DNA from 2 places in the Heyndrickxia sp. FSL W8-0496 genome. Region 1 is predicted to be linked to the other one. Evidence: a T-box and tRNA genes for the amino acid it is inferred to sense, from the RefSeq annotation. Region 1 holds a T-box; the other holds one or more tRNA genes.
The links. The T-box of region 1 lies ahead of gltX (glutamate--tRNA ligase). A T-box ahead of a tRNA ligase gene usually reads a tRNA of that ligase, here a tRNA-Glu.
Positions count from the first base shown of each region.

Region 2: it has a tRNA-Glu gene. The T-box ahead of gltX (glutamate--tRNA ligase) is inferred to sense a tRNA for this amino acid. The anticodon was not compared.

Region 1 covers NZ_JBBOXX010000001.1:3,776,489-3,785,880, reverse strand. Annotated here, with positions in the region: gene NST63_RS19195 (nuclear transport factor 2 family protein) at 220-999, shown strand; gene NST63_RS19190 (YhgE/Pip domain-containing protein) at 1,256-2,440, shown strand; gene NST63_RS19185 (GNAT family N-acetyltransferase) at 2,736-3,155, shown strand; gene NST63_RS19180 (IS3 family transposase) at 3,460-4,131, opposite strand; gene NST63_RS19175 (hypothetical protein) at 4,178-4,342, opposite strand; gene NST63_RS19170 (transposase) at 4,351-4,647, opposite strand; gene NST63_RS19165 (DUF523 domain-containing protein) at 4,835-5,290, shown strand; gene gltX (glutamate--tRNA ligase) at 5,636-7,300, opposite strand; T-box leader at 7,541-7,777, opposite strand; gene NST63_RS19155 (NUDIX hydrolase) at 8,194-8,646, shown strand; gene NST63_RS19150 (LysR family transcriptional regulator) at 9,118-9,392, opposite strand, start outside.
Region 2 covers NZ_JBBOXX010000001.1:66,555-75,946, forward strand. Annotated here, with positions in the region: gene NST63_RS00325 (putative polysaccharide biosynthesis protein) at 1-591, shown strand, start outside; gene mazG (nucleoside triphosphate pyrophosphohydrolase) at 604-2,064, shown strand; gene NST63_RS00335 (RNA-binding S4 domain-containing protein) at 2,086-2,358, shown strand; gene yabP (sporulation protein YabP) at 2,960-3,265, shown strand; gene yabQ (spore cortex biosynthesis protein YabQ) at 3,262-3,897, shown strand; gene NST63_RS00350 (FtsB family cell division protein) at 3,936-4,334, shown strand; gene NST63_RS00355 (S1 domain-containing RNA-binding protein) at 4,409-4,813, shown strand; tRNA gene NST63_RS00360 (tRNA-Glu) at 4,966-5,037, opposite strand; tRNA gene NST63_RS00365 (tRNA-Met) at 5,054-5,127, opposite strand; gene spoIIE (stage II sporulation protein E) at 5,385-7,865, shown strand; gene NST63_RS00375 (VWA domain-containing protein) at 7,962-8,699, shown strand; gene NST63_RS00380 (protein kinase domain-containing protein) at 8,668-9,392, shown strand, end outside.

The sequences.
Region 1 (9,392 bases):
TAAAAATATTGAATATTGTTCGTTGTACTCATCACTATTATAATGAGCATTAGATAAATAAACAACATAGTGTTCATTATTTATCTAATGACTATAGACCCAAATGGAAAGATGGTGAAATAAGATAAAGATGATGGTTAATGTTAAAGATAGTCCGAGATGAGGACCATCCATCGCAAACGGAAATATTAACTTTTTATAAAATAGGAGGCTATTCTAATGACAGTTAACAATCAAAATGAACTTGTCCATAAGGCAATTGCTGTGCTTGAAAGTTTAGAAAGCGGCAATCCGGAAGCTATTACAGCTTACATTAATCCAGATAAATATATTCAGCACAACCAGTCCTTGCTTGATGGTCGTGAAGCTATGCTTAGTGCACTTGATCATCTAAAGGAAATTGGTACAAAGGTAAGCATTAAGCGCACTCTAGTCGACGGAGAGCATGTTGCCATTCATTCCGTATATGATTTTTTGGGCCCAAAAATCGCTTTTGATATCTTCCGTTTTGAGAATGGACAGATCGTCGAACATTGGGACAATATACAAGAGATGGTGGAAAGGACACCAAGCAATCATACGATGATTGACGGACCGGTTATGATTAAGGATATTGACAAGACTGATGCGAACAAAGTATATGTTAAGAGCTTTGTAGAGAATATTTTAGTTGGAAAGAACCCGGGCCTGCTTACCTCTTACTTTGATGGGGATAGCTACATTCAACATAGCCCACATATTGCAGACGGCCTTTCCGGTCTCGGTGCTGCATTGCAGGCACTAGAGGAGAGAAATATTAAATTTCAATACACTCATATTCATCAGGTTATTGGACAAGGCAATTTTGTTCTTACGGTGAGTGAAGGTTTATTTGATGGTCAACAAACTGCTTTCTACGATTTGTTCCGCGTAGAGAATGGAAAAATAGCCGAGCATTGGGACGTTATCGAGGCCATTTTGCCTGAAGAAAAACGGAAAAATTTGAACAGTAGATTTTAAAGTTTATATATCTGTTTGGCAAGAAAGTTATCTTCGAATTTAATTACGGCGATGTCTTTCATATCAAGAATGTACAGAAGTATTAAGTTTTATCATCAAAGGGGTACAGAAGCGTTGCGATAGCAACGCTGTTTTGGTTAATAGTGACTTAGTAAACGTGTGGTGCATCCGTATTTTATGGTGAACTTTCACAAAATAACATTGCACTTAATAATTAACTATAAGTTCAAATGAAAGAGATAGGGAGAAGAGGAACATGATAATGCTGAAACAAAAAATCACATGGTTGGGAGTTGCAATCGTCCTAGTGGTAGTCATCATATTTGGGTTGGCGATGATGGGATCGATTCTTGGAGCAAAGCCAAAGGAGCTACCAGTTGCCCTCGTTGTTCTCGACCAGACGACGGAGCTTCAATCTGGAAGAACATTTAAGGTTGGGGAGAAGATTCGAAAGAAATTGGTGTCTAATTCAGCACTGCCATTCGTCTGGCATCTCGTAGACTCCGAGGAAAAAGCTCAGGAAGGACTGGATAACCGCGAATATTACGGGGTGTTGGTGCTTCCGGCGGATCTGAGCAGCGGTTTGCTCTCACTGGCAACTTCCTCTCCTAATCCCCCTAATGTCAAGATCATCGTCAACGAGGGTATGAACACTCAAGCCTCGACGGTCGTAAGTCAGGAATTATGGAAAGCGATAAAAATGATCAGCGGGGATCTGTCACAGCTACTCTTTGAACAAATCGGACAGCAAGTTCCGGTTGAGGAGGCTAAGGCGTTAATATCACCAGTGAACATCCAAGAAGAAGTCGTGCATCCGTCGGGGGCGAACAATGCGTCAGGGAATGCGCCGGGATTGCTGTCCCAGATTATGTGGATTGGCAGCCTGGTGACCGGTGTAGTCTTGTTCCTGGCTAGCCAGAAAGCGGTAGCTGCGGGGTCAAGGAGGTCGATGGTCAGCGTGCTGCAAGCAATTGCGGGACTTGCGATTGTCGGCATAGCGTCGGGCTTCACCTTATGGATGGCTTCGTCGTGGTACGGCATGGAACTGGCGAGTATGAGGGCCACTTGGTTGTTTTTATGGTTGGCCGGATCAGCTTTTTTCTTAATGCAATCTTCCTTGTTGAATTGGATCGGATTCTCGGCTATGCCGCTGCTCGTACTGCTGATGTTCTTCTCTGTGCCACTGCTGAACATGCCTCCGGAGTTCTTATCGCAGATAACCCGAGATTGGATCTATTCATGGACACCACTGCGATTCGCGGCAGAAGGACTGCGGGAAGTGATGTACTTTGGTGGGGTGAGAGCGGTATGCATAAATGCGTTCGTCTTGTGGAGCGTCGCTGGGGGATTTCTGATGCTGTTGTTATCTTCCGGATTTAAAGCTAGCCGAGCGGCAGATGTAACTCCTACTTCTATGACAAGAGGTTATAAATCAAAGTAAAGCAATCAACGTTGTTTTGTTGGTATTTTGAAAATTATTGGCACTAGATTAACTTTTTTCATTGAAGGGAACTGAGCAGGGAAATAACTTTTTTTCTGTTGCAAAAAGATTGTGGACAAGTACACTTAAACAAACAGGGGCTTTAGTAAAAGAATGGATGGTGCGGCGATCCCCTTTTCTTATTGTACTAAAGGGGCAGTTTAGTGTAAGAAGAAAAGCCTAGATTTAAATGTAAGATATATAGATTTAAAAAAATGTTAATATTATTTATATAAAAGAAAGTGAGAGTGAAAATATGAATATTAGAGTAGCAAGTGAATTAGACTACCCTGATTTAAGACTTATATACCTAGAATCTCGTCGTAAAAGTTTTCATTGGGCAGATATAGAAAAAATGATTTTAGAAGACTTTGATATGCATACTGAAGGAGAGTATATAATTTTAGCAGAGGAAGATACCCATATCCTTGGGTTTGCTTCTTTGTACTTGCCAGATAATTTCATACATAATTTATTTGTACACCCTGATTTCTCAGGTAAGGGTGTTGGTAGTCAATTGGTTAATGCCTCCATAGAAAAAATGAATAAACCAATAAGATTGAAATGTGTATCTGAAAATCAAAAAGCGATGAGGTTTTATGAGAATAATGGTTGGAAGAAAGTTGTTGAAGAAGGTAAACCAGGAGAAAAATATTGGGTTATGGTATTTGATTAATTGTCTAGTATCAATTTTAATTTTATTATCAAACTCTGAAATTACTAAAACCATCTAACTTTAACTCGGTTATCCACGAATCGTTTTCAAAAGGTTGATCTATCTTATTCAATAACATTGGTGATAAAAACATATGAAACACCTCATATCAATTTTAACACGTTAAAATATGTAAATTTACTGGTGATTGAAGTAAGTTAAAGAAACATATTCAACAATAATTGAATATGTGGAAGAAGAAGAAAAATAAGCCCCTCTCATTTGGAGTGACCCCTGTCAAGTAGACAGTACTAAGTAAGCACCACTAAATAACCTGAGTTCTATATTCATAAGGACTCAGGTTATTTAATTTCTTTTGAAACCTCTGATGATTATAAAATCGTATGTATTTTTGTACGGCAAACTTAACGTTTGCAGCTGTTCGGAAAGAATAGAGATTAAAACATTCCGATTTAAAGTGGCTGAAGAAGCTCTCCATACATGCATTATCCCAACAGTTCCCTTTCCGAGACATAGACTGTTTCATCTGATTCTTTTTAAGAAGTTGATGATATAAACGCGATGTATATTGAAATCCTTGATCACTATGAAGGAGGATTCCTGTTACATCATGTTTCATTATTGCTTTCTTAAGTGTATCTACTACTAATTTTAAATCATTTCTACTACTAATTTGGAAAGCGACTACCTCATTGTTATATAAATCTATAATGACGGAAAGATAGAGTTTTTGCCCATTAAAAATAAGATATGTAATGTCTGTAATCCATTTCTCATTAGGTTTTGAAGCTTGAAAAGCTCTATTTAAATGGTTGTTTGAAACAATATAAGCTTTCTTTTTTCCGTAGTATGGTCGTTTCTGTCTAATTCTTGCGCGAATGTCAAGTTCATTCATTAAACGTTTCACACGTTTATGATTGATGCACAGATTATAAGTTAAACGTAACCACACTAGTATTCTTCGATATCCGTAAATACCCTTTAATTTTTTATGACACTCTAAGATCTTTTCTTTGATCTCTTCATTTTTCTAATTGTTTTGGAGAAGGGCATGACTGCCTTTTAACCCACTTATAATAGCCACTCCTTGAAACTCCTGCAATCTTACATAATAATTGGAGAGAGAAATCTCCTCCAGCCATATCTTGAATCACCTGATACTTCTTTTTCTTAGGTACTTCATCCATTCCTCCTTTCACATTTCTAAGAGCTTTTTTAGCATTTCGTTCTCTGCTTGAAGTAATTTTATTTTAGTTTCTGGATCTTCTGAAAGAGTTCTAGGTCTGCCCATACCGATTCCTTTAGACTTCCCCCGTTTCTCTTCAAGTCCCATCATTCCTTCATTATTAAAGTGGTTCACCCATCTTCTTACTTGATTTTTATCTATCCCTAACTCTTTAGCAATAAGGTTATAACCCATTCCTTCTTCTAGATGGAGGTCCACCACTTTTTTCTTGAAATCTATATCATAAGTTTTTCGCTTTTTCTCCATAAAAAAATCCCCTCCATAGTAGACATTAATGTGCTTTCTTTTTTCTGTCTACTATTAGGGGATCATATCAATTTGAGAAGGGCTTTTTCAGCTCTATTTTCTTATTTGACTAAAAGAGCAGGATAGTTGAACAAGAAAATATTTGGTAGAATTCAATTAGAAGGCCTTTGTAGAAAGGGGTTAGTATATGATATTGGTGAGTTCCTGCTTAGCAGGGTTAGATGTGAGATATAATGGGACAAATTGTTTAAATGATAAAATAAGAAAATTGGTTGAAGAAAATAAAGCTATTACAATATGTCCAGAATTACTTGGTGGGTTTTCAACGCCTAGAGAACCAGCTGAGATCATTGGTGGAAACGGAGAAGATGTACTGGATGGAAAAGCTAAAGTAGTTGAAAAATCAGGTAAAGATGTTACCCAACTTTACATAAAAGGAGCATATTCTACGCTAAAACAAGCAATAAAATTAAATGCGACTTTGGTGGTTCTAAAGGAAAATAGCCCATCATGCGGAAGTTTAACCATATATAACGGTGAATTTACAGGAAAAAAAATTATGGGGATGGGAGTCACTTCAGCTCTACTAAAAAGAAATGGAATAAAAGTAATTTCAGAGGAACTATTTGCAGCTACTTTTTAGTTCCTAACTAATACTGGCGTATTAATATTGTTTGTTTTATAGAGATTATGAAATATTGTATTTAAACCTAAGGGGTTTTTGTAAAAGAAGAGATGGCTGCGGCAATCCCCTTTTCTAATTGTGCTAAAGGGGCCAGGTTTGTTGAAAAGTGGTATTTAACTTTTGTTCAGCACACGAGGCATATAGGTAATCATTCATTTATGTACCTAAACCAGTGACCGTAACACAAATAGTATAAACTGTAAGGTGAAGATAGTGGTTAATATGAAAGATGCTGCTATGTAAATATAGCTAAATGACCGGAAAAGAGAAGTCCGGTCATTTTTTTATATGATTTTAAGTTGATTAAATAGAATGTCCGAGAAATGTATGCAATCTTGAAAGAACCCTCTTTTCGCCCATTACTTTCATAATATCAAACAAATCAGGTGTATTAGTTCTGTTAGTTAGAGCGACCCTAATTACCATCGCTACATCACCAACATGTCCTTTGTAATTGTTAGGATTGGCCTTATATTCTTTCATATCCTTTGCAAATCCGAGCTCATCTGCAAGTACTTTAATATTATGGAACCAAGTATCCTTTTCATTAGTAAAACTATAAGTTTTGCTGAAACCTAGTACTATTTCTTTCGCAATATCAAAACTTACATTTGTTGGTAACTTATAGCCACTCAAGACATCCTTTTCAAACAATTCATCATAAAAGAAAGCAATCATTGGCTTTACATCTGACCACTTTGAATAGTCCTTTCTTGGTTTCTCAATTGTTCGACCTATATTTAGAATGTCTACTGTGTATTCCTGATATTTGTCTATTAAAGTATGAAACTCAGAATCAAATTCTTCTGACCAATCATTTAAATAATCAAATACTTGTTTACCAGTGAGCCTAGAGATAACATCCCTGCTGACATCACTCAGTTTATTCATATCTAATAAAGCACCGCTGGCATTCATTTTATCAGGATAGATAAAAAAGTCTCTAAATGTTTTATTAGGGTTTGTCATCTTCCATTCTTCAAAGTCAGAATTGATGAGATTCATGAAGTATTCACTTATTGCCATTCCTGGATACCCTTGTTCTCTGTAATACTCAGCGGTACCATCAAGATCCTTTCGTTTACTAAATTTCCGCTTAGAAGCTCCAACTTGCTTCATGATTGGAGCAATATGACCGTATTGGGGTAATCTAAAACCCAAGGTTTCAAACAACTGAATATGGATCGGCACTGAAGAAAGCCATTCATCGCCCCTAATAACATGGGTTGTGCCCATCAGATGATCATCTATGGCATGCGCAAAGTGATATGTTGGTAAACCATCCGTTTTCATAATTACGATATCTTGGTCATTTTCAGGTAACTCAATCTCGCCTTTTACTAAATCATGGTACGTTATTCTTCTATCTGATGAACCCGAAGATTTAAGTCTAATAACAAATGGTTGACCATTTAAAATCTCTTCCTGTGCTTGTTGAAATGATATATCCCGATGTTTCGCCCATTGACCATAATAACCTGTTGTGACTTTTAAGTCTTGTTGACTTATTCTTATTTTTTGTAAATCATCCGTATCACAGAAGCAAGGATATGCTAAACCATTTCTGACTAAATGCTTAATAAATACCTTATAGATTTGTATCCGTGAGCTTTGTTTATAGGGCCCGTAATCCCCCATATCGTCACCTGAAAAGGTAGGTCCTTCATCGAAACGAATCCCGAAGTATAACAATGAATTAATGATGTTTTCGATGCTACCTTTAATTTCACGTTTTTTATCTGTGTCTTCAATACGCAAGAAAAAGACTCCATTACTTTGATGGGCTAATCTTTCCGATACTAAAGTTGCGTATAGCCCACCAATATTCAACGAACCCGTTGGACTCGGTGCAAAACGTGTCACCATAGCATATGAAGACAAATTTCTTGGCGGATATAGTGAATATATATCAGCCGGTAACTGTTTAACATCTGGAAATAATAGTTCTGCCATGCATTCATTTGACATGTCATATCCCCCTATAGATTAAAAATAAAGGTTGTATTCGTATAGTTTGTTGCTTTTGTAAAAGCCCAACTGCAGGCTTTTACATCCAATAAAGGATTCAGCGATTCTTATCGAGTTTACAGCACTTTTCTCAGTAAAATGAAAGGTGTAGTCGTGTTCAGTCGATAGTTATTAGTTAAAACTTTACTTAAATTGCAACAATGTTTGAGAAAAGAGACAAAATAAAAAGCCCTTCATCCTGCTAAGGACGAAAGGCATACTTCCGCGTTACCACCTAAATTGGTTAAAACCCGCTCATTATGCAGCTCATAATTACTTTACTGCACATTTCCTTAACGGGATTTCCCGGTTGACTTACTCCGATTTTTCAGTCAACTGCTCCAAGGCTTCTTTCATTAAGCTCGAATGCCCAATCTCACCAGCATGGGCTCTCTATGATTCGAGTGATTAATTACTCTTCCTCTTCACTGCATTTTACAATATGTGGATATATTTAGTGATACATTAATACATTTTTTTTAAGCTGTCAACATCTAATTTGGACTTAAAGGACGACATCTTTAGAACTTTCCGTTGGTTGGTGACTGTGGAAAGTAGAGGCTAAGAGATGCAAGTGAAGAGAGGAAGAACTGTATGAAAAATGAACCTTACTAATATTTTATTTTATATATAGAATAACAATATTGTTTTTGCCATCTTTATTTATTGTTGAATTAAAGTTTGTGAAGAAATGTACTTACATTAATGGGGGGCTTTCCTAAAAATCTGGCTGTTAAAATATAGTCTTTTTCTTATTCGACTTACGGGGCAGTTTAGTGAAAGAAGGAGGGATATATTTGCGGTTGTCGAAATATGTTTCTTAGAAAAAATAAAGTGTTTTTCAGGAGGAGACTATGGGATATATTGAAGATTTACGCAAGGTTGTTGGCAATCAACCTTTAATATTAGTTGGAGTTGCGGTAGCTGTAATAAACGAAAAAGGAGAATTTTTATTACAAAAACGAATTGACGGACTTTGGGGAGTTCCTGGTGGATTTATTGAATTAGGAGAATCTACTGAAGAAGCAGGGAGAAGAGAAGTCTTAGAGGAAACAGGAATTGAAATTGGTCAACTGGATTTGCTAGGCGTATTTTCAGGAAAACAGCATTTTGTTAAATTACCAAACGGTGATGAATTCTATCCTGTTACAATCGCATATATCTCAAAGGAAATCAAAGGTGGAGTTCTTAAAGCAGACGGTCAAGAAACTACTGAAGCAAAGTTCTTTAAAGCAAATGAGTTACCAGAAGGACTAAATCCTCTTATAAAAAATCTTATTAAACAATATTCAATGTCTTTTTCATAATTAGAAATAACAAAATTGTGAAGAAGTATACTTAAGGGTAATGGGTGCAATAGTTTAAGAACCAGCTGCCATTTTCGGTGGCTTTTTCTTATTCGACTAAAGTGGCAAGTTAGCTTAAGTAAATTATTTCACAAAATACCAAAATGCTGATTCTCCTAAAAAGGAAAATCAGCTTAAATTAGTTGTTTATTTAATATCTTCTATATATTCTTCTCTAAATTTTGCTTTAAGGTAATCTACTTCAATATTTAAAATTCCAATTTATTCCTGATGATCAGGAATAAATATGTACTATTAATGTAAAACAATATATAGCGGGTACTAATAATATTATGGGTCCATTATAATGAGGAAATATTAATGTATAAACCGACTGCACTTTTCGCATCTTTCTTGTCAATACGATAAATATGTTGAATAATTCATACACCCTCAAGGTTTTTAGCTGATATTCTAGGTGAGAAAGTTGAGTTAGTTAATATTATTATTTTCTATAACGTTTACAAACGCCGCTGCTGCAGGAGTTAATTCTTTAAAAGAATGAGCAATCAAGCCTATTTCCATCTCTATTGGAGGGTGAATACTACACTTTACAAAATCGTGGGAAATTGAACTTAAGATAAACTCAGACATAACACCAATTCCAACACCATTTTTCACCATATTAATTAATGTGTCAGCGTTTTGTACAATAAAGCTATTATCAAAGTTAATTTTATTATCTTTAAAAATCTGTGATACGACTT
Region 2 (9,392 bases), 3.7 Mb from region 1:
GTAGTTTTTGGATTAGGGGCTACTATTGGCTTAATTAGTATTATGGAACCTACAAACACTATGCTTTTTTCAAATCAAGCGGGTTCAAATGTACTAAAGGTTTTTTCAATTTCTATCTTTTTTAGCTCGATGATTTTGACCATAAATGGAATATTACAGGGTTTAGGGGATCTATTATCATCTGCTAAGTTTATTATTATTGGAATGATCATAAAAGTACTTGGAAACTATCTATTGATTCCTCAAATCGGCACGATGGGAGCAAGTGTTTCCACAATTATCGCGCTGTTCTTTATTTTATTGCTGTCTATTTATAAAATAAAAAGAGGAGGCATACACCTAAATTTTAGGCGTTTTTTTATCAGGCTATTAGTTAGTGCTGGAGTTATGGCTTTTATACTTCAAATATGGACCTATGTTTTTGATTACTTCCATCTCACTAACAGAATATGGAGTCTTTTTGAGTCATTAGGTGGGGTTTGTCTGGGTGGATTTTGTTATCTTTATTTGATAGGGTATTTTAAATTATTTAGAGAAGATGAAGTGAAGGAAATTCCTTTTGGTAAATTTCTTTTACATAAAAAGAAATAATGGAGGATTATGATGAATGGACAAATAATAATTGTAGGCTTAGGTGCAGGCGATATTGATCAGCTTCCTTTAGGTGTATACAGGACGTTATCAAGTGCAGCGCATGTCTTTTTACGGACTAAGGAGCATCCGGTTGTACAGGAGCTAGAACGAGAAGGAATGAAATATACTAGCTTTGATGATATATATGAACAAAACGATCAATTTGAACAAGTCTATGAGCAAATTAAGAATCTGCTTATAGCGGAAGCACAAAATGAAGAAATTGTTTATGCTGTACCTGGCCATCCTTTAGTTGCAGAGAAAACGGTACAATTATTGTTGGAAGAAGGGCCACCAAATAATATTACTGTTAAAATAGGTGGGGGGCAAAGCTTTATAGATGCTCTTTTTACTTCTGTAAAAGCAGATCCTATTGAAGGTTTTCAATTATTAGATGGTACCGATTTACATAAAAATGATCTCCGTTCAACCCAGCATCTCATTATTGGACAAGTGTATGATGCCTATGTTGCTTCGGAAGTGAAATTAACTTTAATGGAAAAATACCCCGATGATTATGAGGTAGTCATTGTAACAGCTGCAGGAAGTAATGAAGAAAATATTAAAAAAGTCCCCTTATATGAGTTGGATCGACAAGTAGAGTTAAATAATTTAACGAGCTTGTATGTCCCACCAATGGATAAGGAACAATTAAAGGAATTTACAGTATTAAGGGATATTATTGCCCAATTACGAGGTCCTAATGGATGTCCTTGGGATAAAAAGCAAACTCATCAATCATTAAAGAAGTATTTAATTGAGGAATCTTATGAATTACTAGAAGCAATTGATGAAGATGATATTGAGCATATGATTGAGGAGCTTGGTGATGTATTGCTTCAAGTAATGCTGCATTCTCAAATTGGTGAGGACGAAGGAATGTTTTCTATTGATGATGTTATCGAGAATATTTCGGAAAAAATGATTCGAAGACACCCACATGTATTTGGAGATGCACAGGTATCTAATGAGGATGATGTGATAAAAAACTGGAATCAAATTAAATCGAAGGAACATGGCGAAGTAGACCAGCATGATTCTATAGTGAATCATGCAGGGAAAGGGTTGCCAGCAATCATGCGTGCATATAATTTGCAGAAATATGCAGGAAAGCATGGGTTCGATTGGAAACAAGCGGAGGAAACGTGGAAAAAAGTTAAAGAGGAAATAAAGGAATTTGAAATTGAAATGAAGAATGGAAATAAGGGTGATATGCTTTCGGAATTTGGAGATCTACTTTTTGCATTGATCAATACAGCGAGGCATTTATCCATCCATCCTGAGGAGGCACTTGAAAGGGCTAATCAGAAGTTTATGAGGCGTTTCTCATATATTGAAGATCAGGTGGTAAAAAACGGAGGTTCTTTTCAGGACTTCACATTAGAAGAGTTAGATCAATTTTGGAATAAGGCGAAGATAAAAGGATTATAAGAGGTGAGAGCTATGGCAACGATGAGGTTAGATAAATTTCTAAAAGTATCTCGTTTAATTAAAAGAAGAACGTTGGCAAAAGAGGTAGCTGATCAAGGAAGAATAACGATTAATGGGCAAACCGCGAAGGCAAGTTCAAATGTGAAGGTAGGAGATGAACTGCAGGTTCGTTTTGGTCAGAAATTAGTGACAGCTAAAGTACTAAATCTTACAGAATCCACTCGTAAAGAAGATGCTGCAAATATGTATTCTATTCTCAAGGAAGAAAGACTTAATACGAATAATATCGATTAAGAGGATTTTAGCCCCTACCAGATAATCTGTTATCAGGCTCTTTTCTCAAATGTTGTAACAAAGGTAATGGTTTCACTAACAAAAATAGGATAAAAACCGGCAAATCCTTTCATTCCACTGAGAAAAGAGCTACAAACATTAAAAGAACGCTAACCCATTTATTGTGTGTAAAAGCCGGCAGTAGGGCTTTTACCAAAGCAATTACGAAAACAGACTTTATATCAGGCTCTTTTCTCAAATGTTGTGACAAAGGTAATGGTTTCACTAACAAAAATAGGATAAAAACCGGCAAATCCTTTCATTCCATTGAGAAAAGAGCTGCAAACATTATGTGGACACTGGGTATGATATGGAAAAAATAGGAATATCAAAATAACGTACCTATATCCCAAACATAAGGAAATGTCTGCTTTTGATGCAAATAAAGGAACTTGAGTTCGCTAAAATAAAAAAATACTTGAAACATCCCCTCTTCTTTCATTGAGTTTATGTTCCACAATTATGATTCATATTGTTCTTTTTTTACACTGCTTGTCATACATATATTACAAAGCTTGTTCAATGGATTTATTATGAACTGTGTAAGAAAGTGGGGGAGCAAATGAATCAATATTATGATAGTTCATCAAATAATAAAGCGCCGTCCCAAGAGCATGATGTTATTATGAGGGGCCGAAAGCTTTTAGACATTACTGGAGTTAAACAAGTTGAAAGCTTTGATAATGAGGAGTTTTTATTAGAAACCGTTATGGGCTTCTTATCTATTCGTGGTCAAAATCTACAAATGAAAAATCTCGATGTTGATAAAGGAATCGTATCCATTAAGGGGAAGGTATTTGATTTAGTATACTTAGACGATCACCATGGGGAGAAAGCTAAAGGCTTCTTTAGCAAAATATTTCGATGAGTTTGGCGACCCAATTTTATACCATGCTTGCCATGATCTCTATGGGAAGCTTTTTTGGTGCCACCCTTGATACGTATAATCGATTCTTGAAACGAGGGTCTAGAAAACGGTTAATTGTATTTATCAATGATGTTTTATTTTGGTTACTTCAGGGCTTATTAATCTTTTATATTTTATTTTTGGTTAATTTTGGAGAAATTCGCTTCTATATTTTTGTAGCATTACTTTGTGGTTTTGCAGCATATCAGGCATTAATGAAAACCACTTATCTTAAATTATTGGAAATTTCCATTGATCTTATTGTTGCTATCGCCAATTACATCAGTCATTTATTTATGACAATTGTTTATAGTCCTATAAAATGGCTAGTTATTCTACTGATAACCGTTGTTTTTTGGATGGGAAAAGCCCTTTACGCTCTTGTACAAACCATTCTTAAGGTGTTATTATTAATGGTAAAGATTTTATTTAAACCAATAATTTGGATAGTCTATCTTTTATGGCGAGCAATTCCGACATCCATTAAAAAAATAATCGAAAAGTCTTATAATTTCATTGCAGGTAATGTGAAAAAAGCAACGAATAAAACTATATCAGGAATAAAAACCATTCTTAAAATATTTAAGAGATAATTCTACTAATGAGATGTGCTTGTAAAGGAGGTATGAGAATGGGTGAGAAAGCGAAACGAAATATTGCACCAATGCAAAATGCATATATGACACAGCACCATGTAAAAGAAAAAGTGTTGGCTAAAAGGAAAAAATTACTATTTAGGAGACTAGCCATCTTTTTTTTACTAATGATAACCATTTCGTATATGTTGATTTCTACACTCATATCTAGAAATGACCTTCTTAGTGAAAAGAAAATGGAAAAAGAAAAACTTGAAAAGACCATCGCTCAATTAGATAAGAAACATGCATTGTTAAAGGATGAGATCGTGAAATTAAATGATGACGAATACATTGCTAAGCTGGCTAGAAGTGAATATTTTCTATCAGAAGATGGAGAAATTATCTTTAATATTCCCAAGCCTAAAGATAAGGAAGAAGATGAGTCTTATTGACACCCTTTTTTAACGTTGGCTATAATATAGATTAAGGTTTATTTTTTATCTTTTTAAGGAGGAAATAATTTTTTATGTCAATCGAAGTAGGCAGCAAGTTACAAGGAAAGGTAACAGGCATCACAAATTTTGGAGCGTTTGTCGAACTGTCAGAAGGCTCAACAGGACTTGTTCACATTAGTGAAGTAGCCGATAATTATGTTAAAGATATTAACGAACATTTAAAAGTCGGTGACGAAGTTCAAGTAAAAGTGATCAATGTTGAGAAGGATGGCAAAATTGGACTTTCAATACGTAAAGCCAAGGAGCAAACACAAACCCAGCGTCCACGTCAAAACAAATCAAATAATAATTTTCGTGCGAAAGAAAACTTTGAACAAAAAATGGCTCGTTTTTTAAAGGATAGTGAAGATCGTTTGTCATCATTAAAACGTAATACAGAATCAAAACGTGGTGGCCGTGGTGCTAGACGTGGCTAACTTGCTGTCTATTTATATATAGCAGGTGAACGTAATGAAAAGGTAGGACTATTGATTAGGCCTACCTTTTTTATATAAAAATAGTCTTGATTGGAAATTAGAAGCATAAAAAAAGGAATCAGCAATATATGCTGATTCCCTTTTTTGTATGATGACCCGTACGGGATTCGAACCCGTGTTACCGCCGTGAAAGGGCGGTGTCTTAACCGCTTGACCAACGGGCCACTCTAATAATTTTTATAGCGGCGGAGGGGATCGAACCCCCGACCTTACGGGTATGAACCGTACGCTCTAGCCAGCTGAGCTACACCGCCGTAAAACAAGTTACTTTAAAAGCACAATTTCTATAATACAGAGCGATTTAAATTATGTCAATATATTTTTGTGAGGTTTTTAAAAAGCTTTAATGAATCTAAACTACATATCTATTTAAAAACTTGTTTAGTTTTTAGGCATTTCGCAGAACAAAGTCGAACTTTTCTTTCAATTCACCTCTCTATTTTGACAAAGTTTTAAGCTTGTCCATTTTATAATAGACAACAACTAAATGAAATAGGGAGTTGTGTGAATTATGGCAAAAATGGAACATACCTTTATTGAACCAGGACGGAATGTAAATCTAAAGGAAACAAAAGTGGAGTTTTCAAAAGGAGTGAATCGGCTTCAACTCAAGCTAGGAGTCATTTTCTTCCAAAAGGGTATTGTTTTGCTACTCATAGGTTTCTTATTGGGACGGGCATTAATTTTATCTCACTTAACACCTTTTTCACTTCCTTTTTTCGCGTCTGTTTACATGATGAGAAGAAAAAAGTCCCCAATTGTTTTGTTTGGCTTAGCAGCAGGTTCATTAAGTATTACGATGGGAAATGCATTTTACACACTCATATCAGGGATTGTCTTCTTACTCATATATAAAACGATAGGAAGACTACATAAGGATGAAATAAAGGTAATTCCTTTTTATGTATTTGTCGTTTCCTTTTTATCGAAATGTGGATACTTCTATATAGCAGGTAATCAGAACATCACATTATATGATGGAATGATGGCCGCGGTCGAAGCTAGTTTAACTTTCATACTTACACTTATCTTTATGCAATGTATTCCATTAATATCACTAAGAAAAAGAAAAAAGACATTAAAAACGGAGGAAGTCATTAGTTTAATTATCTTATTTGCCTCCGTATTAACAGGTACCATTGGTTGGGCAATTTTTGATTTGTCTGTAGAGCATATTTTATCTAGATATTTAGTACTTCTCTTAGCTTTTGTTGCTGGTGCAACAGTAGGTTCGACTGTAGGAGTAGTTACTGGACTTATCTTTAGCTTAGCGAATGTTTCGAGCTTTTATCAAATGAGCTTACTTGCCTTTTCTGGCTTATTAGGCGGGCTTCTAAAAGAAGGGAAAAAGATCGGCACAGCTGTAGGATTGCTTATTGCAACATTACTCATTGGAATGTATGGGGAGGTAAAGACACCATTGATCGTTAATATTTATGAATCGTCTATAGCCATTTTTTTATTGTTTATAACCCCAAAGTCTTTAACATCAAAGCTTGCAAAACATATACCTGGTACAAATGAATATACTCAGGAGCAGCAGCAATATATCCGAAAAATAAGGGACATTACTGTGAATAGGGTGGAGCAATTTTCATCTGTTTTCCAAGCCCTATCCAAGAGCTTCTCACAATTTGATCAGTGGAGGGAATTCGATCATGAGGATCAAGAGTTAGATTATTTCTTAAGCAATGTCACTGAAAGGACATGTCAAAACTGTTTTAAAAAGGAGCAATGCTGGGCAAAAAACTTTAATAAAACCTATGATTTAATGAAAAAGGTTATATATGAAACAGATAAAGGGGAAGGGGTGATACCTCAGAAGGTTCATCGAGAGCTTGATAAGCATTGCTCTAAATCAAAAAAAGTAGAGGATGCGATTCTTCAGGAACTTACTTTTTACCAGGCAAATCAAAAGTTAAAAAAGCAGGTAAAGGAGAGCAGAAAGCTAGTTGCGGAGCAATTACTTGGTGTCTCAGAGGTAATGGGTGATTTTGCAAAGGAAATACAACGTGAACGTGAGAATCATCATAAGCAAGAAGAAATGATCCTAGATAGCCTTCAGGATTTTGGTCTTGACGTTGAACAGGTGGAAATTTATAGCTTAAATGTGGGGAATGTGGATATTGATATGACTATTCCTTACTGTAATGGACATGGTGAATGTGAAAAAATTATCGCTCCATTGCTATCTGATATTTTAGGAGAAACGATTATCGTTCAAAAAGAAGAATGTGCATCTTATCCTAATGGATTTTGCTATGTCACTTTCCGTTCTGCACAGGCGTTTGTTGTCGAAACAGGAGTCGCACATGCTGCTAAAGGAGGAGGCTTTGTTTCCGGCGACAGCTACTCCACAATTGATTTGGGAACGAGAAAATATGCAGTGGCTATTAGCGATGGAATGGGAAATGGGGAGCGTGCTCATCAAGAAAGTAATGAAACTCTTCGTCTTCTGCAAAAGATATTGCAGTCTGGTATTGAAGAAAAGGTAGCTATTAAATCGGTTAATTCTGTATTGTCATTAAGAACAACGGATGAGATTTTTTCCACCTTGGACCTTGCAATGATTGATCTTCAGGATGCTAGTGTTAGATTTTTAAAGATTGGTTCAACACCGAGCTTTATTAAACGAGGAGATAAAGTAATTAAAATTGAATCTAGTAACTTGCCAATGGGAATGATTCAAGAATTTGATGTAGATGTTGTATCAGAACAAATGAAAGCTGGAGATCTTTTGATTATGATGAGTGATGGTATTTTTGAAGGACCGAAACATGTGGAAAACTATGATTTATGGATGAGAAGAAAAATAAGAGAAATTGAGACAAAAGATCCTCAAGAAATTGCTGATTTAATTATGGAGGAGGTTATTCGAACACGTTCCGGAATGATTGATGATGATATGACGATTGTAGTGGCTAAGCTTGAACATAATACACCGAAATGGGCTGCCATTCCGGCGGGAAAAGGAAAGGAAATGATTTCATAAAAGAGAAACATATTATAGTATAAAATCCCTCCGATTCGTCGAAGATGGGTAATAGGAAAATGATTGGGAATCGATAGAATCAGGGAGGGGAAACCTTTGAAAACAGCTAAATTAAAACAAATCTTATTAATTACAGACGGGTGCTCGAATCAGGGAGATGACCCAGTTGCAATGGCAGCTCTTGCAAATGAACAAGGGATTACTGTTAATGTCATTGGTGTAATGGAGAATGATGTAATCGATGAAAAGGGTATGAGTGAAATTGAAGGAATTGCCTTATCAGGTGGTGGTGTTAGTCAAATTGTTTATTCGCAAATCTTATCACAAACGGTTCAAATGGTAACGAGAAAAGCAATGACACAAACTCTCCAAGGAGTAGTTAATAAGGAATTAAAACAAATTTTAGGAAAGTCTACTTCTATGGAGGAATTACCTCCCGAACAAAGAGGTGAGGTAATGGAAGTAGTTGATGAATTGGGTGAAACGGTAGATTTAGATTTGTTGGTTCTAGTCGATACAAGTGCAAGTATGAAACATAAGCTACCAACAGTTAAGGAAGCCTTGCTGGATCTATCTTTAAGTTTAAATGCACGAATGGGAAATAATCAATTTTCAGTCTTTGTATTTCCTGGGAAAAGGAAAGATGTCGAAAAATTGCTAGAGTGGACTCCAAATCTTGAATCTTTGACTAGTGTCTTTTCAAAGCTTAGTGTGGGTGGCATCACACCAACTGGACCAGCAATTAAAGAAGCTATGACATATTTTAAGAAAAAACGTTCTTTAAGGGGATTGCTTTCAAATGATGACGAACAATACTTTGAAGAGTCAATTTAATTTTCCTGCTGGAACGACTGTCACAGGAAAATGGCATAAAAAAAGCTATATTTTAGTAAGGTTATTGGGGTCTGGTGCCAATGGTATTGTTTATTTAGCGAAAAGCAATGATCGTTTTGTAGCACTAAAGATGAGTGATAACACTATGTCTGTCACTTCAGAAGTAAATGTTCTGAAAGCATTTGCTAAGGTCCAAGGGTCTGCCCTCGGGCCTTCTTTGTTAGATATTGACGATTGGGAAACGCCAAAAATGAAGATTCCCTTTTATGTAATGGAATATATCCAGGGACCACATTTATTAGACTTCATTCAAAAAAAGGGACACTCATGGACGGGTGTATTAATGCTGCAATTATTACAGGATCTACATCGGTTACATGAAGAAGGTTGGGTATTTGGTGATCTTAAACCAGATAATTTAATTATCACTCATTCGCCAACAAAAATTCGTTGTATTGATGTTGGAGGAACAACATTAAGTGGAAGAGCCATAAAGGAGTTTACGGAGTTTTTTGACCGAGGATATTGGGGAGCAGGAACGAGAAAGGCAGAGCCTTCCTATGATCTATTTGCTCTATCAATGGTCATAATAAACTTATTTTATCCTGCGCGGTTTTCTAAAAAGGGTGATGGTGTCGAACAATTGAAAAGGATGATTCGCAGAAAGCCAGAGATGGCTATCTATGAAAATAT